4 regions of the Propionispora vibrioides genome follow, and region 1 is predicted to be linked to each of the others. Evidence: riboswitches for the same ligand, from Rfam matches in the RefSeq annotation. Region 1 holds a riboswitch; each other region holds the start of a gene.
The links. Region 1 has a riboswitch for thiamine pyrophosphate ahead of thiW (energy coupling factor transporter S component ThiW). Riboswitches for the same ligand answer to the same signal wherever they lie in the genome.

Region 1 (7,773 bases):
CTATCAGGGCGCGGTGACAGCCGAAAGCGGTCATATTGCCGTCCATGAGACCGGCGCCATTGAAGCGGCCGGTCACAAGGTGCTTACGCTGCCCAGCCGGGACGGGAAAATCCGGGCCGAGCAGGTAAAAGAGTTATACCGGGCTCACTGGGCCGATGCTTCCCATGAGCATATGGTACAGCCCGGCATGGTATATATATCCCATCCAACTGAGAACGGAACCACGTATCGCAAGGATGAACTGGAGGCGTTAAGCGCTGTTTGCCGGGAATGCGGCCTGTCACTGATGCTGGACGGCGCTCGTCTGGGGTACGGCCTGGCGGCTCCGGACAATGATTTGTCCTTAGCCGATATTGCCCGTCTCTGCGATGTTTTTTATATCGGGGGAACGAAAGTCGGAGCTCTAATGGGCGAAGCTGTCGTGATTACTCAGGAGACCTTGAAGCGAGATTTCCGTTACATGATTAAACAGCATGGCGGGATGTTGGCCAAGGGACGGCTGCTGGGCATTCAGTTTGAAACGCTGTTTGAGGACGGTCTGTACTTTGAAATTGCCAGGCATGCCGTAGCCATGGCGATGCGTATCCGGGAAGCTTTCGCGGCCAAAGGATTTTCTTCCCGCTATGCTTCTACTACCAATCAGCAATTTCCCGTTTTACCTGATGAAGTGTTAAAAAAACTGAGTGAAACCTACTCCTATTCTTTTTGGGAAAAGGCGGACGCCACTCACAGTGTAGTGCGGTTCTGTACCAGTTGGGCTACCAAACAGGAGTATGTGGACAGGCTTGTTGAGGATATAAAAAAATTATAAACAGTTAACAGGAAGGTTGCAGATCTGCAACTTTGTTGAGCCGCTGCCGGAAGTGCTCCGGCAGGAAGCGCGGAGGGTTAGCCGGAATTACGGACAATTAATACGGGGCAGGGGGCGTAGTGCAGAACATAGTTGCTGATGCTGCCAATTAGTAATTTGGCTACATCGCTCATTCCACGCCGTCCCATAACGATTAAGGAATAATTATTTTCTTTTGCAATTTCGGTAATTTTTATCCCTGGATGGCCATATACAATACGGGTTGTTACGTGACCGTCGAATGGCTGAAAAATGGCTAAAGCGTGCTCTAAAATTTGCGTGCCTTTTTCATCCAGGCTTTGGCTCAATGCCTGCGGCAGGGACTGGGAATCGGCCATCAGATAGGCAGCGTGTTGAATAACATGGATCAACGCCACAGAACTATTAAATTTCTCGGCTAAGCTTAGCGCATAGCTGGCCGCCGCTAAGGCAGCTTCCGAGCCATCTAAGGGGACTAAAATTCTTCCAAACACATTCTCACCTGTTTTCTAGTAGTTATCGGACTATTTTTTTGCTTCGGCATGGACTAGGCTGGTTTCTTGTTTGCTTATGGCGAGCAGACCAAGATAGCTTGCTAAAAAAAGGCCCATAATAGCGGTTGAACACCAATATATAGATGCATAGCCCCATTTTCCGGCAAGTATTCCCAGGGCGATCGAACCGGCGCCGTTGCCAATATCAACCATGTTGTAGAAAGTGGCGCTGGCCGCACTGCGTTTGGATGGCGGGACAAGGTTGAACATCCAGGTTTGCATAGCTGGAAAGAGAGTCCCATAGCCAAAGCCGTAAAGTGCCGAGGCGGCCAGGAATACCGGCATGGTTTTGCTTTGAGCCAGGACCGCAAAGCCGAGCAGGAATAATACAGAGCCGGGCAGTAAAACCCAGGCCGGTCCTTTTCTGTCAAAAATTCTTCCTGTGACTAAACGGGAAAGAAAAATACACAATGTACATACCAGAAAAAAATAACCGGCGTTAGCAATATGTACTTCTTTGGCTAACAGGGCGATGAAATTTAAAACCCCGCCAATGCATATACCAAAAAGTATCGTAAGAAAGGCTTGAAATAGCAAACGCTTTTCAATAAGTTTATCAAGCAGTGAAACATCTTCTTGTATAATTGAACTGTCTGTGCGGACATTCGGGAAAGAACAAAAACTCATGCACACAAGCGCGACTATCTGACTTATTGTTGCTACAATAAATAGAGTTTGAAATGAAATGTTGTCGACAATCCATACGCCGAGGCCCGGAGCAACAGCCATGGCCAGTGTAGTTCCCAAGCCGAAATACCCCATTCCTTCACCACGTCTGGAGGCGGGCAGGATATCGGCAACGATAGTGGCATATAGGGTAGTAGCTATGCCAAAACCCAGGCCGTGCAGCACCCGTAAAGAAAGCAATTTTGGCACCGAAGTGGCCAGCGTATAACTTAAAGCAGCAATGAAACAGAGAATGCAGCCGATATAGAGGTAATATTTTTTCCCCCATCTTTTAATTCCATAGTCTGTAAAAAGACGAATTAAAATAGCACAAAATACAAAAATCGCGGATAAGAGCCCGATATCAGTACTGGTGCCGCCTTGTTTTAACACATAAAGAGGGAGTGTGGGCAAAAAGATATGAAAGCCGCTAAAGAGGAACGTGTTGGAGATAGTGAATAAAATGAAATCTTTTGTCCATAGTTTTTCATTATTCATTGATTAAAGTATCCTTTCTAAAAGCCAATAAACAATATTAACTTTGATATTTTTGTGAATTAGAATACATGGATTGTAGCATAGCAAACAGCTGATTTTGTTTTTCTTCCGGTAAGTCGGCTAAAACCGCCTGCCGGTGTTTTTGAATGGCTTCCTCCCATTGGTTATACTGGGCTAGTGCCCTATCAGTCAAAAAAACATTTTTTTCCCGCCGGTCGTTGCCAGGTTTTCTTTCGATTAGCTGCTTTTCTTCCAGCTTTATTACACTTTTGGATATAGCCGCCGGTTCGACATTCAAATAATTAGCTAAAGAAATTTGTGACGTAGGGCCGAGTTCCTTTAGACTCATGAGGATAGACCATTCAGAGCTATATAACCCATAGTCTGCCAGGCAATAGTTGATACCCTGGGAAATAGCCCGTGTCGTTTGATAAAGTTGATGCATCAGCCGATTAGAGTCCATGATATAGGTGGTCACCTCTTTGTGGATAAATTAATATACTAGTATATTATTAACTAGTATATTAATTTGTTGTTTTTCTGTCAAGCTGTTACTAACGGTGAAAGTTTGTAAAAACTTTTACATTGAACTGATTATGTAAATTTGATAGACTGGTATAGAGTCCAATTCTACATAGAAAAGAGAGGCTTTACGTAAGATGGTAAGCAAGTCGAAAAACCGGGTGGATGTGTTGGGGTTTATTGTTATCATAGTTATTTTGGCGCTTATGGGCAGACTGGCTTACCTTCAGATCATAAAAGGTGATTACTTTCACACCTTGGCTGAGCAAAATCGCATCCGCTTGATTACCGTGACGGCGCCGCGGGGAACTTTCTATGACCGCAACGGAGCGCCGCTGGTGAACAACCGCCCCGGTTTTTCCGTGTCCCTGATGCCGATTGACGGACCGGTTTCACAGGAGGTTATTGCTAAACTGGCGGATATTCTCAAGGTTAAGCCGGAGGAGATTTTAAACAAAGTCAAAAAAGAGGAAAACCCGCTAAATCCGGTTATCGTGAAAAACGATGTGGGACAGGACATTGTGGCCAAGATCGAAGAACGGAAAAGCGATCTGCCTGGCGTGGTACTGGCGATTCAGGCGGTGCGCAGTTATATATACAATGATCTTGGCGCCCATATGTTCGGCTATGTGGGGGAAATCAACGACAGCGAACTGGAAAAAGGGAAAGCCGACGGCTATAAAAGTGGTGACATTCTTGGCAAGTCCGGTCTGGAACAGGTCTATGATAAAACACTGCGCGGTGTGGACGGCGGTGAGCAGGTTGAAGTGGATGTGACCGGACGGCCGATCCAACGGCTGGGCCGGAAGGAACCGGTTCCCGGTAATGACCTGTGGCTTACTATTGATTATCGCGTACAGAAAGCTACGGAAGAGGCGATGGACCGGCAGCTTACCTACTTGCAGAATAAACTGGGCAACAGTAAAGCAAAAGCCGGCGCTGCCGTCGCGATCAATCCTAAAACCGGTGAGGTGCTGGCGATGGTCAGCCGGCCGGCCTTTAATCCCAACCTGTTTAATGGCGGCATCTCGGAAAAAGACTGGAAGGTAATCAATGATAATCCGTTCAATCCCATGCAGAACCGGGTGATTGCCGGTGAATATCCGCCGGGCTCGACGTTTAAAATTGTGACGGGCACAGCAGCGCTGGAGCTGGGAAAGGTGACGCCGGAAGAAAAGATTCTCGATACAGGCAAGCATTGGATTATTCCCAAGGGAAACGCGCAGAATGAAGCGCTGGGCTTGATTGATTTCCGCGAGGCGTTGTCCAAATCGGATAATGTGTATTTTTATGAAATGGGAAACCGGCTGGGTATCGACAATCTGGAAAAGTATGCGAGAATGTTCGGCCTTGGTGAGTACACCGGTATTAAACTGCCGGGTGAATCAAACGGTCTGGTAGCGAATAAAAAATATAAAATGAAAGTGTATGAAGAAGACTGGTATCTGTCGGAAACCTTTGACGCCGCCATAGGGCAGGGATTCCAACTGGCGACGCCGCTGCAGGTGGCCAATGTCATGGCCCAGATAGCCAATGGAGGGCATCGTTACCGTCCCTATCTTGTCAGCAAAATTGCCAGCCCTGACGGCAAGACCATGCAAGTCTTCCAGCCGGAGGAAGTGGGAACGATCAACATATCGGCTAAAACGCTTAACCTCATACGGAGCGCTCTCCGCGATGTCGCCTTGCCGGGCGGTACGGCGGCGACTACCTTCGCCGGCTTTCCCATCCCGATTGCCGGCAAAACGGGTACGGCGGAAAATCCTCATGGTGACGATCATGGCTGGTTTGTGGCCTATGCGCCGTTTGATGATCCGCAGATCGTGGTGGCTGTTCTGATTGAGCAGGGCGGTTTTGGTGCCGACTCGGCCGTGCCGATTGCCCGCAAAATGCTGGAGGCTTATTTCGATGTCCCTTCCCAGAAAAATCCGGCAGATTTATATGCCGAGGAGCAGGCGGCGAAAGCCGGTGTTAAGCAGCCATAAGAGGGTACTTCTTATATTTACGGAAGTGGGCCTGTATGATATAATAAATAAAACCACATATTCTTCGGGGAGCTTGTGTAGCAGGCTGAGAGGAAGTAATCAAACTTTGACCCATATACCTGATTTGGATAATGCCAACGTAGGAATGTGAATTGTGTTGCTATGATGTATAGGTAGAGCAGGGATATGCCGGCAGGTATATCCTTTTTTATTGTTCGTAGGGTTCATCCGGTAAGGTTTTAGTTTTTGCCGGAGGAAGTGGTGGAGGAGGAGCGTCCTGCACCGGTGACAAACGACAACTAACATAGCGAGGGAGCTCGTGTTTCGGGATGAGAGGAGGCTTTGGAGCCTCGACCGGCCTGATGGCTATGCCATGGGGGAACTGCTATGTGATTTTATATGCCTTTCTGTAGTATCCCTGTATGACATGGCCTGTCAGCAGGGATTAAGCATATGTACATGCTTGCCATAGATTATTACAGATGAGGTGTTTTTTGATGAATCGAAATGCGGGACTCTTAAAGATGGTGATGTTATCCATGCTGGTGGCCATTGGCGTGGTGATTTCCCCTATCCTGCGGATTGAAGGGATGTGCCCGATGGCCCATGTGATCAACATTGTATGTTCTGTTTTATTGGGACCCTGGTATTCTTTGCTGTGCGCCACACTGATTGGCATCATCCGGATGATGCTAATGGGCATCCCGCCGCTGGCGTTGACCGGTGCGGTGTTTGGCGCCCTGCTGTCAGGTCTGTTGTACCGGTATTTTAAGGGACGGCTGATCTGGGCTGTTATAGGCGAGGTGCTTGGCACAGGCGTGATCGGTGCTCTTGTTTCTTATCCGGTGATGACCTTTCTGTGGGGCAAGGCCGGGCTGACCTGGACTTTTTATCTGCCGCTCTTTATCGCGGCCACCTTGATCGGCGGTTCGATTGCCTATGTGTTTTTGACAGCTTTGAAAAAGACGGGCATGCTGGCAGTATGTCAGAGTCGGTTAGGAGCGGTGGTCTATGACAAAGGCTGATGTTTCGCTTGCCGGGCTGCTGGCTGTCCGGCGGGAGGTGCAGGAACGCAGGCCGCTCATTCACTGCATTACCAATCCCATTTCAATCAATGACTGCGCCAATGCCGTTCTGGCCGCCGGGGCCAAGCCGATCATGGCGGAGCATCCGGCCGAAGTGGCCGGCGTTACGGCGACGGCGGCTGCCTTGGCGGTCAATTTAGGCAATATAACTGACAGCCGCATGGCGGCCATGCGTGTATCCGGCAAAGTGGCCAGTGAACGGAAGCTGCCTTCGGTGCTTGATCTGGTCGGTGTGGGCTGCAGCCGCCTGCGTCTTGACTTTGCCAGGGAGTTTATTGCCGAATGCCGCCCTGCCGTGATCAAAGGCAACATGTCGGAAATCAAGACGCTTAGCAAAGGAGAAAGTCATGCCCAGGGAATTGATGCCGGCGAACAGGACAGCCTGACCGGAGATAATATGGCCGATACCCTGCGTTGGCTGCGGGAGCTCTCGCTGGCTACCGGCGCAGTTATCACCGTAACCGGCCGGGTGGATGTGATTACCGATGGCCGGATCGTTTTCCTGCTGGAAAATGGCTGTGACATGCTGGCGAGGATCACGGGAACCGGCTGTATGCTCAATGTGTTGGTCGCCAGCTTTATTTCAACCGGTCGTATTTTGGCAGGCGCGGTGTTGGCGACGGCGTTCCTAGGCATTTGTGGCGAACTTTCCTTGCCGGTAAAGGGAACCGGCATGTTCCGGGCCAATTTGCTGGATACTATATACAGTCTGACTGACGAGGAATTTAGCAAAGCTATCAGGTGGACAGTCGTATAAACGGTGAGAATATCGCGCCATCATCATATTGTCTAAAGGAGCTTAGGTCATGCGACATGTAACGGCTGCTGTTTTATTAAAGGACGGCAAGTGCCTAATCGCTAAACGGCGAACAGGCGACGCGCTGGAGCATCTGTGGGAATTTCCCGGTGGCAAGGTCGAAGAGGGGGAGACACCGCAGAAATGTCTGCAACGGGAAATCCGGGAGGAACTTCAAATCGAAGTCGCAGTGGGAGACTTTTTAACCGAAAGCATCTACGACTACGGTCGGGGCGTTATCCGGTTAATGGCCTATATCGTCACCTGGCAAAGCGGCAGCCTGAGGCCGACCGTTCATGACGGACTTGCCTGGGTTGACGGGAACACAATCACCGGTTATCCATTTGCCCCGGCCGATATTCCGATAGCGGAGAAGGTGAGAGAATTATTGTCCGCTGGGAAGAGTTGACGGATATTGGGCGATTGCATAGTATAGTGAAAAAGAAAGGGAGTAGGCGAATTGGATTATTTATGGCTGGTATTTTCTTTGCTATCGGCTGTAACGGCAGCGCTGGTGGCTATTTTTGGCAAGATTGGCCTGCAGACAGTGGACGCCAACACGGCTACAGCCGTCCGGTCGATTGTCATGGCCATTTTTTTAATGGGAGTAGTGGTATTGCAGGGGAGTGTTAAGCAGATACCAGTTATTTTGGCCGATAAAAGGACGTTGTTATTTATTGTGCTTAGCGGGATAGCCGGGGCCCTGTCCTGGTTGTTTTATTTCCTGGCCCTTAAGTACGGTAAGGTATCACAGGTAGCGCCCATTGACAAGCTGAGTGTTGTGATGGCCACGATCCTGGCTGTCATGCTGCTGGGCGAAAACATCAGCCTGTTAAAT
Region 2 (7,773 bases), on a different contig from region 1:
TTTTTTCTATCAGGAATTGATAGCCCTGTTCCGGGCCGTAGCCTCTGAACGTATTTTCATTAGCCATTTCATCCACGGCGGCATGCAAGCCGGTAATAACCGACTGCGGCAAAGGACGGGTTACGTCGCCGATACCTAAGCGGATTACATTGGCCGACGGATTTTCTTCTTTAAATTTAGCAACTCTTCTTGCTATTTCGGCAAATAGATAACTGCCGGGAAGTTTTAAATAGTTTTCGTTTATAGTAGCCATACAGTAACTCCTTTCCAAAATACAGCAATACTCTATATATTATACTATAAAAGAGCAGAACTACGCATTAGTTATGTCAAAAAAGTTAGAACCTGAATTCAATCACGGAAATGCTAGGGAACCGCTGATTTAATGAGCCTGCCGGCCTGGCGAGAGATTTTTTCGGCTGGCAAGGAAGCAAAAGCGCAATCAGTGGTTCCCTAGGGCAGCAAGCGATTTTTTCGCCGGACAAGGCACATTCTCGTGGGTATAATAGGGTTATGGCAAGAAAATGTAACAAAGCATGGCGGGAAAATCATTGGTTATACGGCGTTTCCTAATGGTTGAATTCATGTTTTTAAGCTCTGCCGCAGAAAGAAAACGGCAGAGCTTATTACATCACTTAAAACTTAAGGACTGTTTTAGGGTTGACGAGGTAGGTACTAGTGCAGAGTGGGCGCGACAGTTTCGGTGGCAGTGTGGCTGCCGGTGTATTCATCCAGTTCGACGGTCTGCTTTTTGCGGCTTTGACCGGCATAGCGGATACCGGTCCATTCAGCCAGTTCCCGGTCGACGGTTACCAGGTCCTCAAGGCACAGCTCTTTGCAGGAGTGTTTTCCCAGAGCCTGGACGGCTAACTTCATTTCCTGCGTGCAGGAGGTAAGAAATTGAAATAGGTGGCGGGCTGCCTGATCAATGTCCAGCTTGTCGTTCATTTTACCGGTATATAAGGCAAGTTGGGAAGGGGGGGCCTGCGGGACGACCTTGAGTGCCTGAGTGTGCATGGCAGCCATGAGGGCAATGGTGCCGATATAGACGGCGTCCGCCCCCAACGCCAGTGCTTTTAGAAAATGCCCGGGCGTTGTCAGGCCGCCGGCAATAATCAGGCTGAACCGGTCACGCAGCTTATTTTCCTTTAGCCATTGTACCGTTCGTACCAGGGAATGAAGGGTGGGCAGCCCCAGATCGTCCTGCAGGGTAGGCGGTGCGGCAGAAGTACCACCCTCCGCGCCGTCAATGACGATGTAATCGGCTTGAGTTTGGGCAATGACTGCCAGTTCATATTCCAAGTAATCAGTCCCGGCAATTTTCACACCGATGGGAACATCGTACTGGGACTTCATAGAATCAATCATCGTGATGTAGTCTTTGGTGGAGCTTTTGCCCGGCATCCGTGAGTAAATGGTGGCGGGGCTTTTTTCATGCTCCAACTGCCAGGTTTTTTGCAGGTGCTCGTCTTTGGGAATGGTAATCGGTTCTTCGACAGCGCCGCCCCAGGCACCCTGGCCGAGCTGAATTTCAATGGCGTCCAACTGGCTAAGCTGTTCCTGACCACTGAGAAAGCCGCCACGGTGATATTGGCCGATCAAAAAACGGGCCGCCTTTCTTTCCTCCTGCGTAACAGCTGATTCACCGGTATTGGTGGACGTTCCGGCCAGGGCCGCACCCTGGGCCAGGGCTTCTTTCATCGCCAGGCTCAAAGAGCCGCCATAGGACATACCGGTAATCATGATCGGTATGTCCAGCAGCAGCGGTTTTTTCGCGGTTGGTCCGATCACCGTCCTGGTGCTTACTTCTTTCAGGCTGGCGGTTGGCAGGGAAAAAAGCTGCCGCGGATTGAGCAGGATGTCCTGCCAGGGAGAGCGTACAACCGGGCTGCCTAACGGTCTTGACAGTACGGTGCCTGATTCGGCCCGCATGGCCGCCTCGATGGCTGCCCGGGGAGTGAGCTTTTCCAGAGCGGTAACCAATAGGAAGGGATTGTCTTCATAAGCTTCAGTCATCATTTTTACCATGGCTTCATCCATGACCGGGTCCAGCATTTTCATTGCCAGTAAACTAAGCAGCATAACGCGGCCTCCTTTAATACAAGCAGTTTAGGCGTGTCGACATGAGTGTTCATCACCCATCTTCCGGCGTAGTTTCCGTCGTACTGCGTTAAATTTCCTCGAAATACGTCCGGTATTTCTGCGGAAATTTGCCTTGTCCGGCGAAAAAATCCGCTCGAAATCTGAGCAAGTCAACTCGTGCCAACACGCTTTAATTAGTTTCTAGTATCCCCACATGGGTTAAATCTATAAGCTGCCGGTAAAGTTTTACGAAAGTCTGGCCCTTTTTAGCATATATATACACTGTTACGGTTGCTGGGAAAGGCCGTGACTTTGCATGCGGCGGCCATCGCCGGTCTGCGCGAGGGAGTAAGGCCGGTTTATTAAGGGAGGCCACCGGCTAACTAGTAAAGTGAGGGCGTGATGATATGAGTGGGGCCAGAATCATGGCAGTAGGCACGGCAGTGCCGTCATATTGTGTCAGGCAGGAAGAAGTCAAAGCATTGGTAGCCGGTGTATTTAAAGAAAGAATGAGCCGTTTAGATAAGCTGTTGACTGTATTCGACAATACGGGAATTGAAACCCGGCATTTGGTATGTCCGCTGGAGTGGTATACCGTTCCTCATGGCTTTGCTGAGGCCAATGCTTTATATCAGACCCAGGCCTTAGAACTGGCTGAACAGGCGGCCCGGGCAGCCATTCACCAGGCCGGCGCCGGACCCGGCGATATTGGTGCCGTTTTTTTTATTTCCTCTACCGGTATTGCCACACCGACGCTGGATACAAAACTACTGTCCCGGTTGGGCTTGTCCCGCCATACCGTCCGTTTGCCGCTTTGGGGGTTGGGCTGCGCCGGTGGAGCCGCCGGTCTGGCACGAGCCGCGGAATATGTAAAAGCGCTGCCAGAGAAATTGGTGCTGCTGGTGGTTGTGGAATTATGCAGTCTAACCTTTCAGCATGGCGACGCCTCCAAGGCCAATGTCGTCGGAACGGGACTTTTTTCGGATGGCGCCGCCGCTGTTGTGCTGGGAGCAACAGGTCATGGCCCGGTGCTGCTTGATAGCTATAGTACGTTATTTGACAATACCGCTGCGATTATGGGCTGGGATGTGGTGGAATCGGGCTTTAAAGTACGCTTTTCCCGCGACATTCCTTCGCTCATTAGGGAACGGCTGCCTGGTGTGATGGAACAGGCCTGTTGCTATTGGGGCGTGGAGCAGGAAAAAATCCAGCATTATCTTGTGCATCCCGGCGGTGTGAAAGTGTTGCAGGCCTATGAAGACAGCCTGGCTCTGGCACCGGGGACTTTCTGCCTGGCCTACGAGGTACTGGCCCGCTATGGCAATATGTCCAGCGCCTCCATTTGCTTTGTGTTGGCGGACTTTTTGCGCAAAACGGAACCGGCCGGCCAGTATGGGATATTGCTATCCATGGGCCCCGGTTTTTGCGCCGAGCAGGTATTGTTTCAATGGTAGCGGTAGGTTTTTATCTATTGCTGGGCTGTCTGGTTTGCCAGCGTCTGGGAGAACTGCTGCTGGCCCGGCGAAATCGGACCTGGTTGCTTAAACAAGGGGCAAAGGAATTTGGCAAAAGGCATTATCCGTTGTTTTTTCTGCTGCATATAGCCTGGTTTAGTTGTCTGCTGAGCGAAAGCCTGTATAACGGACCGACGCTGCACAGCTTTTGGTATATATGGGGCGTGGGACTGGCAGTGGCTCAGGTCCTCCGGTATTGGTGCATGGGGAGTTTAGGGCGCTATTGGAACACCCGGATTTTAATCGTACCGGGAGCGGCGCGGATACGGCGCGGCCCTTACCGCTATGTGCCGCATCCCAATTATGTGGCGGTCTGTTTGGAATTATTTTGTATTCCCATGATCTTTGACGCTATGGTAACGGCCCTGCTATTTTCCCTGCTTAATCTTATCTTGCTGGTAGGCGTCCGGGTCCCGACTGAGAACAAGGCTTTACGGCTGCTGCAATAAGCGAGGGAAAAAGTAGCTGGACAAAGAAAGTAAAATACATTACAATTTTTATAGACAATCATATATGACACAACATAGCTGGGGGCGCCGTGTGGCTGAGAGGAATGATTTCCGACCCTTGGAACCTGATGTGGTTAGCACCACCGTAGGGATAGCTTAGAACAATGAAATGACGGGCTGCTCTAGGCAGCCCGTTTTTTATTTATACATAATCTTAAAGGGGGAGCATGATGAATTACACAACACAAATGGATGCCGCTAAAAAAGGAATTATTACCCGGCAGATGGAGCTTGTGGCCCAAAAGGAAAGAATGGAAGTAACCCGGCTGCGGGACTTAATTGCCGAGGGAAAGGTCGTCATACCGGCCAACAAACATCACACCAGCCTGGCCCCGGAAGGCGTGGGCGCCGGACTGCGGACAAAAATCAACGTCAATCTGGGCGTGTCGAAAGACTGCTGCGATCTTGACCTGGAACTGGAAAAGGCCAGAAAAGCGATCGACTTAAAAGCAGAAGCGATTATGGATTTGAGCTGTTATGGCAAGACACAGGAGTTTCGCCGTAAATTGATTGATTTTTCGCCGGCCATGATTGGCACGGTGCCCATGTATGATGCGGTAGGGATGCTGGACAAGGAGCTAAAGGATATTACCGCTGATGAGTTTTTCCAGGTGGTCGAACGGCATGCCCAGGATGGAGTTGACTTCATGACCATTCACTGTGGCATTAACCGGGCTACGGCCGAACGTATCAAACGAAATAAGCGGCTTACCCACATTGTTTCCCGAGGCGGGTCGCTGTTGTTTGCCTGGATGGAACTCAATCAGCGGGAAAATCCTTTTTATGAGCAATATGATAGACTGCTGGACCTGTGCGAACAATATGATGTAACCATCAGTCTGGGCGATGCCTGCCGGCCGGGTTGTATCCAGGACGCTACCGACGCATCACAGATTGAAGAGTTAATTACACTGGGAGAGCTGACTAAACGGGCCTGGGAACGAAATGTTCAGGTTATGATTGAAGGGCCCGGCCATATGGCGCTCAATGAAATTGCCGGTAATATGATGCTGGAAAAGCGGTTGTGCCATGGCGCACCGTTCTATGTGCTGGGACCGCTGGTGACTGATGTGGCGCCCGGCTATGATCATATCACCAGTGCTATTGGCGGAGCTATCGCGGCAGCTAATGGCGCCGACTTTTTGTGCTATGTCACGCCGGCGGAGCATCTCAGACTGCCTGATCTGGAGGATATGAAAGAAGGAATTATCGCCTCCCGGATTGCCGCCCATGCGGCGGATATCGCCAAGGGAATTCCAGGTGCCCGCGAATGGGATAATGCGATGAGTGCGGCCAGGGCCGATGTTAACTTCCCCAAAATGATCGAATTGGCTATTGATCCGGAAAAAGCCAGACGCTATCGGGAATCGTCGGCACCGGAAGCGGAAGATACCTGTACCATGTGCGGCAAGATGTGTCCGATGAAAAATATGAAAAAACTGATGAATGGCGAGGACTTGTGCATTAAATAAAAAAGAGAGGCGTTCCGGAGCGGTAATCATTCCGGGCGCCTCTCTTTATATGTGTAATTTATTTAATGACCATAACCGGGCACTTGGCATGATGTAAAACATAATGGCTCACGCTGCCCATGACTAGCTCTTTCAGTACACCCAGGCCCCGTCGTCCCATCACAATAACATCATAGCCTTGGGTCTGGGCGAAGCCGGGAATCCGCTCTGCCGGTGAGCCCAGTTCCAGAAAGGTGGCACTGTGTACCTCCGGCGGCAACAAGCCAACCGCCTCTGCCAGGACATGGTTGCCGAATTCCTCGGCATTTTCCATAAAATCTTCCGGAATATACGTGGTTCCCAGCGGTGCATATACCTGTAAATCTTTAAAAGAAATCATAACATGCAACAAGCCTACGGTGGCGCCGGTGCAAGCGGCCAGATAGCCGGCATGCTGGACCGCCTTATAGGAGTTGGGAGAACCGTCGACAGGGACCAGAATTTTTTTGTATTGTACTGCGTTCATTCGTTAATCCCCCTTTGCTTACATGTAATTAAATAGAATCACCTACTGGTTGCGGGCTGGCTTACGAAAAAATTCTTGCTTGGCAACGAGTAAGGTAAAGAGAATTTATCTATACTATTATAATAATGTAATTTTCTGTATATGTCAAAATTTACGGCAGGAATAGCTTTCTAATACTAAAAAAATTTGCTATAATTTCCTTTATGGTACATACATGCAGGAAATACTGGCTTTATAGCGAAAAGCAAAACAATATTATGCTAATGGTCCGTCTATTCTAAAACCATAATGACTTCACGGGCCTTTTCCCGCGAATTTTTTTACGCTTTCAAAGTAGACAGACCATTAGACTGTGGCAAAGGAGTAGGAATATGACGACCAATCCGGGAGTAGCTTCTAACTTTATTCACGATATAATTAATGAAGATCTGAAAAACAACAAACATGACAGCAGGGTTCATACCCGTTTCCCGCCGGAACCGAACGGCTATCTGCATATTGGACACGCCAAATCTATCTGTTTAAATTTTGGTACGGCTGCCAAATACGAGGGACTGTGCAATCTCCGGTTTGACGATACCAATCCCAGCAAAGAGGATGTCGAATATGTCGACTCCATCAAAGAAGATGTAAAATGGCTGGGGTTTGACTGGGATGACCGGATGTTTTATGCTTCCGATTATTTTGCTAAACTTTACGGATATGCCGTACAGCTGATTAAATCGGGTAAAGCCTATGTATGCGATTTAGATGCCCAAAGCATTAGAGAATACCGTGGCACCCTGACCGAGCCGGGCAAGGAAAGCCCTTACCGTAACCGTTCGGTAGAGGAAAACCTGGACCTTTTTGAGCGTATGAGGCAGGGAGAATTTGCCGATGGTTCACGGGTGTTAAGAGCAAAAATAGATATGGCTTCGCCGAACTTAAACATGCGTGATCCAGTATTGTACCGGATTTTGCGGGCCAATCATCACCGTACCGGCGATGCCTGGTGTATCTATCCGATGTATGACTATGCCCATCCGATTTCCGACGCCATAGAAGGGATTACCCATTCCATTTGTACATTGGAATTTGAAGCGCACCGTCCGCTCTATGACTGGGTGCTGGAGGCGCTCGAAATTGAAGACCGGCCGCAGCAAATTGAATTTGCCCGGCTGAATTTGACCAATACGGTGATGAGCAAGCGGCATCTGCGGACTTTGGTGGAGGAAGGACAGGTAAACGGCTGGGATGATCCCCGCATGCCGACCATTTCCGGACTGCGCCGGCGGGGCTATACACCGGAGGCTATCCGTGATTTTTGTGAACGTATTGGCATTTCCAAGAGCAACAGTACGGTAGACGTGGCTTTGCTGGAACATTGCATCCGGGAGGATTTAAACAGCCGGGCGGCACGGGTAATGGCGGTTCTGCGCCCCTTAAAGCTTGTCATCACAAACTATCCGGAAAATACGGTCGAAGAATTGGAAGCGGAAAATAATCCGGAAAATCCGGATATGGGTAAACGGAGCATTCCTTTCTCCCGGGTAATATATATAGAGCAAGAGGATTTTATGGAGAATCCCCCTAAGAAGTTTTTCCGGCTGGCGCCTGGACAGGAGGTTCGGCTAAAGCACGCCTACATTATCAAATGCGAACAGGTCATTAAAGATGAAGTTAGCGGCGAAGTCAAGGAAATTCACTGCACC
Region 3 (7,773 bases), on a different contig from region 1:
CAGCCTGTTAATGGATGATTGTATTGCCCGGGGTAAAGCTCTTTTGGACGGTGGAATCCGTTATTTGGGCGGGACCAATGAGACCTATGGCAATATCAATACATCGGACGCGTTATATGCCATAAAGCAATTGGTGTTTGATAAGCAGAAATATACCTTGAAACAGTTGCAGACAGCCGCACTGGCTAATTTTGCAGGGTATGAGGCAATCAGGCTGGATTTGCTCCGCTGTGAAAAATACGGCAACGACCTGGAGGCTGCAGATTCTCTGGCCAATGAATTTTATGAGTATGTTGCCCAGGGAATCAGGGACCGGGGCATACAGGCCGGCATGGCCTATTACCTGATCGTTATCAGTAACAATCAGCTCAACACGGAATGGGGGAGAAAAACCGCCGCTTCTTTAGACGGCAGACTGAGTGGCATGTTTATGAATCCGGCCAACAATCCGCAGGGCGGCGCTGATCGGTCCGGTCCCACGGCACTGTTAAACTCACTGACTAAGTTTAAGGCGAAATATCACGGGGGAGCAGTGCAAAATATTAAATTTTCCCCCGTCTTGTTCAATCAGAATCGGGAAAAAATCAAAGCGTTATTCAAAACCTATTTCCGTAAAGGGGGCTGCCAGTTGATGGTCACGGTCGTCGACAAAGGAGTACTGGAAGACGCGGTTATTCACCCGGAACGGTATCCTCATCTGATTGTAAGGGTCAGCGGTTTCAGCGCGGTTTTTGTTAATCTGGAGTCTGATGTACAGCAGGAATTGCTGAGCCGCCATCTATATGCGTAGGCCGGAGGAGGAAGCGAAGCTAGTGGTAAGCGTTCTGGAGATCGAACGTTTTGCCCTCCATGACGGGCCGGGGATCAGAACGGTGGTTTTTCTACAAGGATGTCCGCTGTTTTGCCCCTGGTGTGCCAATCCGGAGTCACAAGGTAGCAGCAAACAGCTCATGTATAATGAAAGAAAATGTGTCAGATGCCACATCTGTATAAAGCAGTGTTCACAGCAGGCAATTCATTTAAATGAGCACAATCGTCTGGTGTTTGACAGAAGCCTTTGCGGCAATTGCCGCTTGTGCGGCGAGCTTTGCCCGCAGCAAGCGATACATTTTCCCGGTGTGAACATGGAAATTGCGGCGGTGCTCGCGACAGTGGAGAAGGACCGGGCTTACTATGAAGATTCACAGGGCGGAGTTATCCTTTCCGGCGGGGAACCCTTTACCCGGTATGACGGCTTTTTGACTCTGCTCAAGGCACTCAAGGCCGGGCGGCTGCATGTGGCGGTAGAAACAACAGGCCAGACTGGCTTGACAAAGCTGATGGAAGCTGAGCCCTATATCGACCTGTTTCTTTTTGATATAAAACACGTAAACGATGAAATATTAAAAGCGACCACCGGAGCCGAGCTGGGTGTCATTCTTAACAATCTAGCTTATCTTGCCAAAAAGAACCCGCAAAAAATTATCATTAGAACACCGGTAATTCCAGGCTTTAATTATGAGGTGGCCGTGTTGGAGGGGATATTTGACCTGGCTGTCCGATATCGGATTAAGGAAGTGCATCTGCTGCCTTATCATACACTGGGCAGGAATAAGTATGAACAGCTTGGCAGAGTATATGCATATAGCCTGGCTACTGTAAATATGCTGGCCCCAAGCGAGTTGGCGCCGTATGTAGCCAGTGGAGCCGCCAAGGGGCTGCGTGTGATGATCGGTGGTTGATGATGCGCAGGCCTCTTGTTGGACTTACTGACGGAAGCCTGACGTTAGCTGTGGTGTGATGAAGGCGGCAGTCCGCTTTGCCGTTTTTGTAAAAACCGCTTGACATGGAGTTCACTCCAGGTGCTAAACTAGGGTTTAAAAGAGTAAGACAATGCCTGAACTAGGCTATCCTTTTTCCGGCATTTTAGTTAGGTCGTGTCTTCAAATGATCGGAACGTCCGCTGACAGCGCCCTTTGTGCCATACTTCGTTGAAATTCCCGGGAATAAAGTTCAGTATTCCTGCGAAATTTTGTCTTGTCTGTCACGAAAGTCACGCATCACTGATCAGTTCGCTAATTGTTTGAAGACACTCCCTAATCATTCCATAACAACATGGAGGGGTACGACATGGAAGCGAAAAAATTAGGCTTTGGCTTTATGCGATTGCCGCTGATTAAGCAGGATGATCCGACCAGTGTTGATTTCACGGAGTTGAATCAGATGGTCGATCTGTTTCTGGAGAGAGGCTTTACTTATTTTGATACTGCCTATATGTATCATTCCGGCAAGAGCGAAATCGCCTTGCGCGAAGCCTTGATCAAGCGCCATCCGCGCGACCGGTTTACGGTGGCCAGCAAATTGCCGACGATGTTTCTCAAAGTCGAGGAAGATCAAGAGCGCATTTTCAATGAGCAATTAGAAAAATGCGGTGTTGATTACTTCGATTATTATTTGATTCACAATCTGGGCGTAACCAATTACGAAACAGCCAAACGATTGGATAGCTTCGGTTTTGTGCAGCAAAAGAAGCGGGAAGGCAAGGCCAGAAAAGTCGGGTTTTCCTATCATGACAATGCTGCTTTGCTTGACGAAATTCTGACGGCCCATCCGGAAGTGGACTTTGTGCAGCTGCAGATTAATTACCTGGATTGGGATAATGACAGTATCCAGTCCAGGAAGTGCTACGAAGTGGCGCGCAAACACAATAAACCGATTATTGTGATGGAGCCTGTCAAAGGCGGGGCGCTGGCTAAGGTGGCGGAAAAAGCGGAAGCGCTGTTTAAGGGGTACCGGCCGGACTTATCGGTGCCGTCCTGGGCGGTACGGTATGCTGCCAGTCTGGACGGGGTTATGATGGTACTGAGCGGGATGTCCGATAAGGAGCAACTGTTGGACAATACGGAGTACATGAGCGACTTTCAGCCGCTTAGCCAGGCAGAGCAGGCTATTATCGAACAGGCGGTTACGATTATTAATGAGGCGATTGCCATTCCCTGCACCGCCTGCCAGTACTGTGTGGATGAATGTCCGAAAAATATAGCGATTCCCAAGTATTTTGCGCTGTACAATACGGAACAGCAAGCGGTGAGTAAGGGCTTTTCCCTGCAGCAGCTCTACTACAATAACTACACCAAAATCCATGGCAAGGCTTCGGAATGTATTGCCTGCAGGCAATGTGAGCGCCATTGCCCGCAGCATATTGAAATTACCAAGTGCCTGGAGGATGTGGCCCGGGTCTTTGAAGCATAACTTTCATTTTTCTCGGCGGGAGAGTAACCTCTAACGTTCATCCGACATAGGATACAGTAGATTCTGTATTAAGCTATGAGGAGGTTATAATCATGCGTTGGGGTGGAAATGGTGGCTTTGGACCAGGAGGTAGCTGGTTTATTATCATTATTATTATTTTGTTGTTGTTTTGCTGCATCGGTAACGATAATGACACGTCGACCTGTTGATTTTTCCATAAATAGATAGGTTGTGTCTTTACATGTTGTAGCATGAGGAAACTCACCTTACCAATCCGGAAGGTGAGTTTCTTTTTATTTCATTCTTCTTTGCCGGGAATTGCCGGATTGCCGCGAACCGGTTTACTTGACCGGCGGACTGCCGCCAGAGCGTGCCGTATGACTTCATCCACTTGATGTTTGTTTAAGCCAAAAGGACGAACCATTGACTTGACTTCGTTGCGGAACTTTTGCTCATTAAAATCAATTACCAACAGGACCACCCCTTATTGTGTCTTTACTTTATTATACGGATGAGCCGGCGGGAAGGTGAACTGTAAAATTTCTTTATGTTACCTGGTAGTCTGTAATCCCTAATTCTTAGTGTTCTTACGAGATCTTTCCGCCCTGCTTAGTTGCCGTCGGCTTGCGTATTCCCGATATGCGCACCTCCTTCGTCTTGCAGGACGAAAAATCTCTCGCAATTCATTCTATAGGTTTAGAGTTTACAGATCTCTAGTGCTCCATAAACCTTGTAAACAGAAATTGCTGACGGTCAAAATTTCGTCAGCCGGCGTGGTCGTCAGTCGACATATAGGCGTCTTGGCTGACAAAAACTTTGCCTCGCCGTAGCTTCCAGTTTCAAAGTTGGCGGAGCAGTAAAAATGAACTTTTGTGCAAAATGGCAGGGGATTTCTTCCAACATGGCGAACTATTTCCGGTATTAGTTTCAGGAGGGAGAACGAATTTTGCATACTTTCTTAGAACGTGTCAACAGTCCGCAAGATATTAAGAAGCTGACTTTTGCCGAACTTACTTTGCTGGCGGGAGAAATCCGCAGCCTGATTATTGAAACGGTAGCCCGGTCAGGCGGCCATCTGGCTCCCAATCTGGGGGTGGTGGAGCTTACCCTGGCTTTGCATAAAGTGTTTGACAGCCCACAGGATAAAATGATCTGGGATGTGGGTCACCAGTCTTATGTCCATAAAATATTGACGGGGCGGGGCGGTGCCTTGCATGAGTTGCGGCAAATGGGCGGTATCAGCGGCTTCCCGAAGCGCAGTGAAAGCGAACATGACGCGTTTGCCACCGGCCACGCCAGTACGTCCATCTCGGCGGCTGTCGGCATGGCGGTGGCGCGGGATATGTCGGGACAGGACAATCACGTGTTGGCGGTAATCGGCGACGGGTCGTTGACTGGCGGGGAAGCTTATGAAGCTTTGAATCACGCCGGGCATATCGGCACCAAACTGATTGTGGTACTGAATGACAATGAGATGTCCATTGCCAGGAATGTAGGCGCCATGTCCGGCTATCTTGCCAAAATACGGACGGCTCCCGGTTATGCGAAGGTCAAACAAGATCTTGAACATTTGCTGCGGCGTATTCCCTCGATCGGTGACCGGATGGTTCAGACGGCGGAGCGGCTGAAAGACAGTGTGCGGCATTTCTTTATTCCGGGGATGCTGTTTGAAGAGTTGGGTTTTACCTATCTCGGTCCGATCGACGGACACGATCTGGCCGACCTGACCGGACTGTTGGAAAAAGCAAAGCAAATGAGCGGCCCCGTTGTCCTCCATGTGCTGACCCGCAAAGGAAAAGGATATGCTCCAGCCGAACGAAATGCCGATATCTTTCATGGGGTAGGACCTTTTCATGCGGCAACCGGCGAGATTATCAAAAAGGACGGACCACCCACCTATACCCGGGTATTTGGTGACACCTTGCTGACCCTGGCGGAAGCCGATAAAAATATAGCCGCCATTACGGCAGCTATGCCGGAAGGAACGGGGCTAAAAGCTTTTGCCGGCCGTTTCCCGGCCCGTTTTTTTGATGTAGGTATTGCCGAACCTCATGCGGTGACCATGGCGGCGGCGATGGCCTGTGAGGGGAAGAAACCGGTCATTGCGCTTTATTCCACCTTTGGCCAGCGGGCTTATGATCAGGTGCTGCACGATGTCTGTCTGCAGGAGCTGCCGGTGGTGCTGGCTCTTGACCGGGCCGGTCTGGTAGGGGAAGACGGTCCGACGCATCACGGTGTGTTTGATTATTCCTATCTCCGGCATATACCCAATCTGATCTGCATGGCTCCGAAGGACGAGGGGGAACTGCGGCATATGCTGTATACGGCGCTGCAGGGAAATCGGCCGGTAGCCCTGCGCTACCCGCGAGGCAGCGGGATCGGGATCGGGGTCGATTTGAGTGAACCGCTGCAGGTTTTGCCTGTCGGGCAGGCCGAAGTATTACGGCTGGGGCGGGATGTTAACTTGGTTGCTATCGGCTCCATGGTAAACCCATGCCAACAAGCTGCCGCGCAATTGCAGGAACAGGGTATTGACGCCGGGGTAGTCAATGCCCGCTTTGTTAAACCGCTGGACCGGTCAGTTATTCACCTGTTAGCGGAAACCGGTCCGTTGATTACGGTGGAGGAAAATGTGCTGGCTGGCGGCTTTGGATCTGCCGTTCTGGAATGTCTTAGCGACCAGGGGCTGGCGGGTAGCCGTGTGCTGCGCCTGGGGCTGCCGGATGAGTTTATTGAGCATGGCGCTCATGCCCTGCTGCTAAAAAAGTATGGTCTCGACGCCAACGGCATTGCCAGGCAGACAGCAGGGTTTTTGCGGAAGCTCTTTCCGGAATAAATTGACCTTTTGATAAATCTGTGATACGCTGATACCAATTACATACCTGTCACAGGGGGCTGGGAAGGCCGGCTGAGATATAGACCCGATATGTCTATGACCTGTAACCTGATCTGGATAATGCCAGCGGAGGGATGACGGATAGAAGGGCCTGTTTTTAACCGTTAGCATCCGTGAGGATGCTTTTTTTATTGACCGGGCTGATGGTAATTGAAAGCAGTTTTTTTATCCCGTAGGGATGTAATACTGAACTTCCACTAAAAGCTTGGGGTCTTTGCAGTCTTTCTAATCTTTTAATGGGAGCCAGGATAAGAAAATCAATGGTTGTTAGGAAAGGAACGAACTAAGATGCAGGAAAATAACCGGACGGTACGGGGAAGTCATTTTTTATTTTTATGGTTTGGTGCGGCGGTATCAATCGCTGAGATTATGACAGGCGGTCTATTGGCGCCGCTGGGATTTAAGCAGGGACTGCTGGCGGTGCTCCTCGGTCATCTGGCCGGAACAACGCTGCTGGCCTTGGGCGGCTACATTGGTGCCCGCGAGGGAATTCCAGCCTTGTTTTCTACGCGAATTTCTTTTGGGGTATATGGCTCTTATCTTTTTTCTGCTTTAAATATTTTGCAACTGGTGGGTTGGACGGCAGTCATGATCATTTCGGCTGCCCGTTCAGCCAATGATGTGACCAGGCTGCTGTGGGGCTGGGACCAGCTGCAAGTATGGAGTCTTTTTATTGGCGCGCTGGTAGCTCTATGGATTGCGCTGGGCCGCGAAGGAGGCTGGAAAAAACTGAATATGGCTGCCGTGGTATTGCTGCTGGGCGTAACGGTGATGTTGAGCCAGGTCGTCTTTCATGATACCGGCGCTCTGACCAAAGAGGCGGTTGGCGGCATATCTTTTGGCGGGGCGTTGGAGTTGAGCGTGGTTATGCCGTTATCCTGGCTGCCGCTGATCGCCGACTACACCCGTTTTGCCCGAAACCGCCAGGGTGCCGTGTGGGGCAGTTGGGCCGGCTATTTTGTTGGCAGCTGCTGGATGTATATTATCGGCCTGGGAGCGGCACTGGTGAGCGGTAGTGCCGATCCGTCGGCCATGATGCTGGCCGCTGGTCTGGGCTTTGGCGCCCTGGGCATTATTGTGCTGGCCACTGTGACGACTACATTTATGGATGCCTATTCTGCCGGAGTCAGTTTTGCCAATCTGGTGCCGGCCTGGAATGAAAAATGGATGGCGTTAGTACTGACGGCAATCGGTACGGCACTGGCGCTTGCGGTGGATATGGAACTTTATCAGGACTTTTTGCTGGCTATTGGCTCAGTTTTTGCACCGCTATTTGCTGTTCTGTTCAGCGATTATTTCTGGCACGGCCGCCGGCAGGTGACAGCAGGTCTCTTGGTTGACTGGCCGGCGTTGGCCGTTTGGGGCATTGGGGTTTGGCTGTATTATCAAATGCTGGAGGTTGATTTTATCGCCGGCGCGACCATACCGGTCATGGTTATCACAGCCATATTGCTTAAGCTGGTGCGCCAGGTGGGAGGACAGCAAAAACAGGCCGGCATATAGCCGGCCTGTTTGGAGGAAGCGCTGTTTTTTAATAGAGTCCGAATTTTTGCGACAGCCAATAACTGGCCGGCTCCTCAATCCAGCCCATGCTGTTGTCAGTAATTTCGGCGACAAACAGTCGATCTTCGTGAGCAAGGTAACGA
Region 4 (7,773 bases), on a different contig from region 1:
GGCGAGAGATTTTTTCGTTTGGCAAGAAAGTAAAACCGCAGGAATAGCGGCCCCTATTTCAAGGTTTTGCTGACGCAGCCAAGCGGAAAAAGCTCCGTCAGGACGTGCAGCGTGAATTAATCAGTGGTTCCCTAGGTTTCGTCTGATTTGCGCTACCTTGTTTACAATATCCGCCGCTCCGACAATTTCGGTCACCATGGCAATCATACGAGCCCCCCTGTGGCTGACCGACAACACATTGTCTTCCTTTATGCCACCGATAGCAACAAACGGCAGTTTACTCTGGTGAACGACATAATCCAAGTAGGCAAACCCTACTGCCGCACACACGTCGGTTTTGGTTTGGGTGGGGAAAATAGGCCCTACACCGATGTAATCAATGTCCAGCTTAGCCGCGGCATCGGCCTGTTCCGGCGAATGAGTGGACAAGCCGATCAGCATGTCGTTGCCTACCAGCTTCCGGACTTCCTGCGGCGGTAAGTCCTCCTGTCCGAGGTGAACTCCGTCGGCACCGGCGGCCAACGCTAAATCGACAAAATCGTTAACGATAAACGTAACCCCGGCCAGCCGGGTTCTTTCCCGGATATAGCGGCATTCCTCAAACATAGCTCCGGCCTTTTTATACTTTTCCCGGTATTGAATCACCTTAATTCCGGCGGCAATCAATAAGTCAACCACCTCTGTATTGGACCGCCCCAGTGAATATTCGGCCGCCGTTAATCCATAAATACCGCCGGCCAAAAAATTCTCCATTTTACTTCTCATCATCACCATCTCCCTTTACCCGTTCGACTGCATACTGCACAATTAAATCTGCCTGTTTGGCAGCCGCTATCGTAACACAGGGCGCCATTGGCGGCAATGCCTCGCCGATACCGGAAACCAAATCTCCCACCAGATAAAAGGTATCTTTGAGCCGGTGAACCCGTATCCGGTCACTGTCGCCCCAGCCGGCCAAACCCGAGGCCGCTACCATAAACTTTCCGCTGGCGAGATACGCCTCAACCAACAGCTTTTTATAATCCGCCCGATCAAGGGCTTCGACAATGACCTCGCAATCCTTGAATATAGCAGCCACATTATGTTGTTCGATCCGTACAGGCAGCATTGTCAATTCCAGGTCGGGAGAAATAGCCAGCAGGTTATCCCGCAAAGCCTCTACTTTGCTTTTCCCGATCTGATGCTGAAAATAAAACTGCCTGTTGAGATTCTTGCATTCTACTTGATCAAAATCTACGACTGTTAAACGGCTAAACCCGCTCCTGACAAGCATAGCCGCACAATTAGAGCCAAGACCGCCGGCTCCGGCAATTCCAATCCGCATGGTTTTCATATATTGCAGCAATGCCGGTCCCACATAAGCGGTAAGCGCCTCATCTAACCTGTTCATCCTCCACTCCTCACAATAACTGCCAGTCTTTATATAACGGTTGGTATCCCTTCTGGTACAGCATGGCCGCCACCTGGGCCACCGTCCGCTCATCGGAAATCTCAAACTGTCCTGTTTCGTCTTTATCGGTCCGTCCGCCCACAGCGGTGCAGGAACCTGCCGACATTTTCGTCACCCCCAGGCCTACCAGATGGTCACGGAGCACAGCGCTCTCCCGCGTGGAAAGAGTCAGCCCGCCATGCGGCATAAACAACCGGTAAGCCAGTATGTACTGAACCAGGTTCTTATCGGTAACCAGCGCCTTGGGCGGATAACCGCCGGCATGGGGGCGCATACGGGGTGGTGAAATGCTGATCTCGGTTGCGGGGTACCGGGCTTGCAAATAATCGGCATGCACACCGGTCAGAAAGGCTTCCCGCCGCCATTCATTAAGCCCCAGCAGCGCACCGATATTGACCGAACGCAAGCCGGCGGCGCAGGCCCGTTCCGGTGCGTCCAAACGAAACCGGAAGTTCCGTTTGGGTCCTGCCGGATGAAGTTCTGCGTAAAGCAGGGGGGCATATACCTCCTGATAAAGCGTAACACCATCCACGCCAACTGCGGCCAACTGTTCGTATTCCTCACAAGTCAGGGCGTAGATTTCCATGCTGATGGAAGAAAAATAGTCTTTCAATACTTTCACGCAATCCGCAATATAGGTTACCGGCGATTCTTTAGTGCAATCACCCGTCAAAATAATAATGTGCTTCAAGCCGGTCCGGGCAATGGCTTCGGCCTCTGTCGCCACCTCGTTCAACGAAAGCTTTTTCCGGTGCAAAATATTCTTCGTATTAAATCCACAGTATAAGCACTGATTGGTACAATAATTGGACAAGTACAGCGGCGTATACAAAAGCATGGTTTTGCCAAAATGCTGGATGGTCAGCCTGCTGGCTTTTTGCGCCATGCTTTCCAAAAATCCTTCCGCCTGGGGCGACAACAGGGTGAGATAATCCAGGACCTGCAACCGCTCCTTATGCAGCACCTGCTCCACATCGGCTGCCGTGAGCCGCGAAAAATATCCGTCAAAATCAAAGCAGTCATACCGTTTCAGTTCCCCATAAAAACTCATAGGCTCCCCTCCTGAACAAAGCTTGGGCTAAATGATGCTAATCAAACTACTCCTGTAAAAACCCGGTCAGCGGCGAAGAAGCGGCCCCTTCACGGCGGATAGCGCCAGGTCGGGCCAAATACCCCTTACGACCCGCTTCCACGGCCTGCCTGAACGCACTGCCCATCAAAACAGGCTCTCCGGCGGTGGCAATGGCAGTATTAACAAGAACGGCAGCCGCTCCCAGTTCCATGGCCTCGGCTGCTTCCGAGGGACGCCCCAGTCCGGCATCGACAATCACAGGCACCGGTATCTCTTCGATCAAAATCCTGATTAGTTCCTTCGTCTTTAAGCCGCGGTTGCTGCCGATAGGTGCTCCTAAAGGCATTACTGCCGCCGCCCCGGCCTCAACCATCCGTTTGGCGGCCGCTAAATCGGGCGACATGTAGGGCAGGACGATAAAGCCCTCAGCCGCTAAAGTCTCTATCGCCTTGATGGTTTCATAATTGTCCGGCAGCAAATACCGGTTATCGGCAATCACTTCCACCTTGATCCAGTTTCCATAGCCGGCGGCCTGCGCCAGACGGGCAATGCGAACAGCCTCGGCGGCATTTCTCGCACCGGAAGTATTGGGCATGATGATACAGTCCTGAGGAATATAGGACGCCACATTTTCTTCCGGATATTGCAGATCGATCCGCCGTAAGGCGACAGTCACCACCTGCGCACCGCAGGCAGCGACCACCTCAGGAATAACAGCATTGGCTGAAAACTTTCCTGTTCCCAAAAATAACCGGCTTTGTAATGATTGTCCGCTGATTTCCAATACATCCTTCATCGGTCAGCCTCCCCCCACAAAAGTAATAATTTCCATTTTGTCATTTTCCTGCATAATTAGCGACGGCCAGCCATCTGCTGCGACAATGGCCCCATTGAATTCAATAACAATCGTGGCCGGATTCAACTGATGGCTTTCTATAAAGTCACTGATCGTCATTGGCACAGTAAGAACAAGCGGTTTTCCATTAACTGTAATCTTCAACCTATTCACCTCCCGGAATGATGTGCAAACTGCCCCGGACAGAATATGTTGCCGACAACGCAGGCAGGCATAAACAAAAAACGCGCTACCGGAACGATAGCGCGTCATGCATAACCAATTCATACACTTCCTACGCGGGCATTATCCCGATCAGGTTTAGAGGTAAGGTGCTTACTAGTCCACTCTCAGCCCATAACATGAGCTCCCTCGGCAATTTTATGAAATTATAATTTGATTGTAACCCCTTCGCCCCCTGCCGTCAATAACGGGACCAAAATAATTGTGCCAAAATATAATTAAATATGGTATTCAACTTCCAGCGTCTGCCGGGACGGCAGGAAACGGACTTCCCGGAACTTGCCGAAGGAAAGCCACTTATTCACCACAGCACCGGACGGACCGCTTGCAGCGGCGTATTCCTGCCGAAATAAGGCCAGATCTTCGGCCGACGCTACCCGAACATAAAAGCCCTGCGGATTGAGGACAGGCACCCCGCTATAGGTATATTCCGCCAACGACACCAGCGTCTGCAGCTTGGCATTGCGCACCTTAGCGGCCAAGCCGCCGCTGGCATCCACCAAATCAAAGTCCTGCGGATATTCATAGCTGTCTCCTGTAATCGGCAGCACATCGCCCACATGGAAGTTATGGGCTTTACGCGGCAAACGTTCCAGCCGGTTTTCCGAGAGAATATAATAGTATTCATCAAAGCAGCCGACGATCAATTCCTTATCCTGTTTTACCAATGAGCTTCCTGCCTTAAGGCCCTCCACCAAACCGGATACAATTCCGCCGCCGCATATCTCGTAGCCGTCAACCAGCACAAACCGCCCGGTGACCGGATTGTTCCGGAATTCGTCAAAACAGATTTCCCGCTTCGTCCGGATAATCACTTCCGCCACATCGTTGGTATTCACCTGACCGGCGTCTCCCGTAGCTGCCAGCGTTGTAGCATCAACTACTTTGGTAATGGAATATATCTCGCACTCCACCTCCTGGGTGACTAGCTTCAGCTTATATTCCTGTCCTTTTTGCAAAGGCCTTTTGCCCATCCAGAAAATATTGGCCTTAAAAGTATTGGCAATAAGCGGAATATCCTCCTTATGAACAATCATTTCACCGCGCTGGTTAAAAAACTCATCTTCCACAGTGATCCCTACCGACATGCCGGCCTGGGAATGCTTGGTCTTATCCCGCTCCGCCCAGTACTCGATGGTTTTGATCCGGGTCGTTTTACGGCCGGGAACGACAACGATTTCATCGCCTTCCCGCAAGGTTCCCGCTTCAATCCGCCCGGCAATGATGCGCCGGTGATCAAACTTGTAAACATCCTGTATGGGGAACCGCAGCGCTTTGTCTTCCAGTCCGCGATCCTTTTCAAACAAATCCAGGGCAGTCAACAGTGGCTCCCCCTTGTACCAGGGCATTTTTTCCGAATGCAGCGTAATATTCTCACCCCAAAACGCCGATACGGGAATGTATTTCAAGGGATATACCTGAAGGTTACCCAAAAATTCATGCATTTCCTTTTTTATCTGATTATAAATGGCTTCCGAATAGCCGATCAAGTCCATTTTATTGATCAGCACATATACTTTCTGAATGCCCAGCAGGGACAGAATATAGCCATGACGCTTTGATTGCTCCTGAATGCCTTCATTAGCGTCTACAATCAGCAAGGCCGCTTCAGCGTTGGCTGCGCCGGAAATCATATTCTTTAAGAATTCCTTATGCCCCGGTGCATCAATAATGACATAATCCCGCTGTTCGGTATGAAATTGCAATTGCGTGGTATCTATGGTAATGCCCTGCTTTTGCTCTTCTTCAAAGGCATCCAGCAAATAGGCGTATTCAAAGGGCTTCCCCTTTTCCTGAGAAATCCGCTTCACCCGTTCAATCGCGCCTTCAGGCAGAGATTTGGTATCATACAGCAACCGGCCAATGACGGTTGATTTTCCATGATCGACATGTCCCACTACGACGATGTTCAATGATTCTCTGGCAACTACCATCGTTTTCTCTCCTTTACATATAACCGTCTTTGCGCAGCTTCTGCATGGCGTAGGAATCTTCCTGATCCTGCGCCCGACCAGCCCGCTCGCTCACCGTAGTGTGCTTCAGTTCTTCAATAATTTGCGCCACCGTCACTGCCTGGGAATCAATCTGTCCGGTACAGGGAGCACAGCCCAAACTGCGGTAGCGCTTGCCGTTTCTGGCAAAATACAAATCGACCAACGGGATATTCTCCCGTTCAATATAGGCCCAAATATCAATTTCATTCCAGTGGAGAATCGGATGCACCCGGATATGATTTCCTTTGGGGAAATCGGTTTTAAACTGATCCCATAATTCGGGAGCCTGGTTGGTATAATCCCATTCCGAATCCTTATTTCGTTCGCTGAACACTCTTTCTTTGGACCGGGACCCTTCTTCATCCCGGCGAATGCCCAGAATCAGCCCTTCAAAGCCATACTGGGTCACAACCTGCTGCAGTCCGTCAGTTTTTAAAGCCTTGCAGCAAACCAGCCGTCCTTTATCCGGCCCCATACCAGCCCGCAGCGCCTCCTCGTTCGTGTGCACAATCAAATCCAACTGATATTCTTTGGCTATCCGGTCACGATAGGCAATCATCTCCGGTATTTTATAGGTTGTATCTACGTGAATAAACGGGAAAGGCGAATGACCAAAAAAAGCTTTTTTCGCCAGCCACAATAACACGGTCGAATCTTTGCCGATGGACCACAACATGCCCAATTTGCCAAACTTTTTATAGGCTTCCCGCAAAATATAAATGCTCTGTGCCTCTAAACTATCCAAATGATCCATAACTGCCTCCTTAATACGCATTTGCCTTATGTTTATCAATGGTGATCACCGTTTCCGTACCATCCGGGCCTACCATAACCCAATGGAGATAATTCTTTTCCCGTCTGGTGTAAAGGTAACCGCCGCGGCCGCCGATATCCGCCCCCAAGTAAAATTGAATGGCGGCAACCGGACATTCCTTGACGCAGGAAGTACAGCCCCAGCAATCCTGAGGATAGCGGATTTCGCTTTTCCCTTGTTCATCAGCATACAGCAAGCTGCCCGGACACACCTGACGGCAACCGCCGCAGCCGATACAGTTATCTTTATTGATCCGTATGCTCATAGATCTCATCCTTCTCGACAATATTCCGCAGCACAATGCGCACTTTGCCTGCTTCCTGGCGGGAATTCACATATTTCAGCCAGTGTTCGTCATCCTGGCAGGGATAATCGGCGTTTTCCTGAAAAGCGCGCCAGCGTGTCTCCTGCCGTGCCGCCAAATGAGCAATCAGTGTTTTGCATACATACAGACGGTCAAGCAGTTCATAGATATGCATTAGTTGATGCATATCGCCGGCACTGAGCTGCCTGGCCAGGACCAGCAGCTCTTCCATACGACCTTGGGCCACCTGCAGTTTTTTTCGGTTATATACGTATCCCACCGTGATCCCGCCGGCATATTCATCCATGGTTTTCTGCATGGCTTCTTCCAGTTGTTCCGTTTGATATAAGCCGACCGATTGAGTTAAGAAAGCAAGAATTTTTTCCTGTTCTCCGTCAATCTCCGCCAGATCGGCGACAGGGGACGGTTTGTCCTGAATATCCTCCAGGACGGCTAAAGCGGCGATTTCGGCTTCCGCCAGACAACCTGTCACATATTTTTGCGGACTGCCGCCGGCCACATCGCCGGCAGCGTACAATCCCGGCAGCGTTGTCCGGCGCCGCGTATCCACCCAATAACCGCTGCCAGTGTGTCCACCGACAATATAAGGCTCCGTCCCCTCAATCTCCACATGCTCCACGGCCGGCCCCCGGCCGCTCTCCTGCCAGCGCAGCGTTTGCGAAGGCGCCATATTTAAATAAGCTTTATACAACTCCTGCTCCTGTTCGGCAGTAATACCCGCCGTTTTCAGATAGCAGGGACCCCGGCCCTGTTGATTTTCCTGCACGGTCGAATACAGCCTGAGCGATGTGTTGGGAACGCCGTACTGCTTTTCATATTCCTCACCCCGGCTGTTGATTTGCGGCGCCCAAACGCCTTGGGCAATTGTCCCGGTGGGTGCAATGGTATCTTTACAGCGCAGCGCAATAAAGCGCATCTCAAAGGTGGTCATCTCCGCGCCCTTGCGAATCCCCATCGCGTAGCCGGCTCCCGTATTAAACGGAGAGTACCACATCTTGTGGCGGGAAAAACCGGGATTATTGGGTCTGTATAACCCGGCA

Region 2: it holds a riboswitch for thiamine pyrophosphate, as region 1 does, so the genes downstream of both, thiC (phosphomethylpyrimidine synthase ThiC) here and thiW (energy coupling factor transporter S component ThiW) in region 1, are expected to answer to the same signal.
Region 3: it holds a riboswitch for thiamine pyrophosphate, as region 1 does, so the genes downstream of both, cytX (putative hydroxymethylpyrimidine transporter CytX) here and thiW (energy coupling factor transporter S component ThiW) in region 1, are expected to answer to the same signal.
Region 4: it holds a riboswitch for thiamine pyrophosphate, as region 1 does, so the genes downstream of both, thiS (sulfur carrier protein ThiS) here and thiW (energy coupling factor transporter S component ThiW) in region 1, are expected to answer to the same signal.

What each region holds. Positions count from the first base shown of each region.
Region 1 covers NZ_FODY01000009.1:106,822-114,594, forward strand. The annotation lists gene BMW43_RS09495 (threonine aldolase family protein) at 1-811, shown strand, start outside; gene BMW43_RS09500 (universal stress protein) at 889-1,323, opposite strand; gene BMW43_RS09505 (MFS transporter) at 1,354-2,547, opposite strand; gene BMW43_RS09510 (MarR family winged helix-turn-helix transcriptional regulator) at 2,585-3,010, opposite strand; gene mrdA (penicillin-binding protein 2) at 3,207-5,054, shown strand; TPP riboswitch at 5,110-5,218, shown strand; gene thiW (energy coupling factor transporter S component ThiW) at 5,552-6,079, shown strand; gene thiM (hydroxyethylthiazole kinase) at 6,066-6,896, shown strand; gene BMW43_RS09530 ((deoxy)nucleoside triphosphate pyrophosphohydrolase) at 6,946-7,344, shown strand; gene BMW43_RS09535 (EamA family transporter) at 7,396-7,773, shown strand, end outside.
Region 2 covers NZ_FODY01000035.1:15,554-23,326, forward strand. The annotation lists gene BMW43_RS19230 (LL-diaminopimelate aminotransferase) at 1-253, opposite strand, end outside; gene BMW43_RS19235 (FMN-binding glutamate synthase family protein) at 676-2,082, opposite strand; gene BMW43_RS19240 (type III polyketide synthase) at 2,490-3,536, shown strand; gene BMW43_RS19245 (isoprenylcysteine carboxyl methyltransferase family protein) at 3,530-4,045, shown strand; TPP riboswitch at 4,116-4,215, shown strand; gene thiC (phosphomethylpyrimidine synthase ThiC) at 4,276-5,577, shown strand; gene BMW43_RS19255 (universal stress protein) at 5,636-6,082, opposite strand; gene BMW43_RS19260 (glutamine--tRNA ligase/YqeY domain fusion protein) at 6,454-7,773, shown strand, end outside.
Region 3 covers NZ_FODY01000005.1:48,929-56,701, reverse strand. The annotation lists gene BMW43_RS05890 (pyruvate formate lyase family protein) at 1-790, shown strand, start outside; gene BMW43_RS05885 (glycyl-radical enzyme activating protein) at 813-1,721, shown strand; gene BMW43_RS05880 (aldo/keto reductase) at 2,110-3,231, shown strand; gene BMW43_RS21035 (hypothetical protein) at 3,530-3,703, opposite strand; gene dxs (1-deoxy-D-xylulose-5-phosphate synthase) at 4,178-6,067, shown strand; TPP riboswitch at 6,110-6,219, shown strand; gene cytX (putative hydroxymethylpyrimidine transporter CytX) at 6,416-7,630, shown strand; gene BMW43_RS05865 (hypothetical protein) at 7,659-7,773, opposite strand, start outside.
Region 4 covers NZ_FODY01000035.1:3,591-11,363, reverse strand. The annotation lists gene thiE (thiamine phosphate synthase) at 121-768, opposite strand; gene thiF (sulfur carrier protein ThiS adenylyltransferase ThiF) at 755-1,390, opposite strand; gene thiH (2-iminoacetate synthase ThiH) at 1,401-2,501, opposite strand; gene BMW43_RS19195 (thiazole synthase) at 2,548-3,318, opposite strand; gene thiS (sulfur carrier protein ThiS) at 3,322-3,522, opposite strand; TPP riboswitch at 3,632-3,741, opposite strand; gene BMW43_RS19185 (sulfate adenylyltransferase subunit 1) at 3,819-5,534, opposite strand; gene cysD (sulfate adenylyltransferase subunit CysD) at 5,548-6,348, opposite strand; gene BMW43_RS19175 (4Fe-4S dicluster domain-containing protein) at 6,359-6,673, opposite strand; gene BMW43_RS19170 (adenylyl-sulfate reductase subunit alpha) at 6,654-7,773, opposite strand, start outside.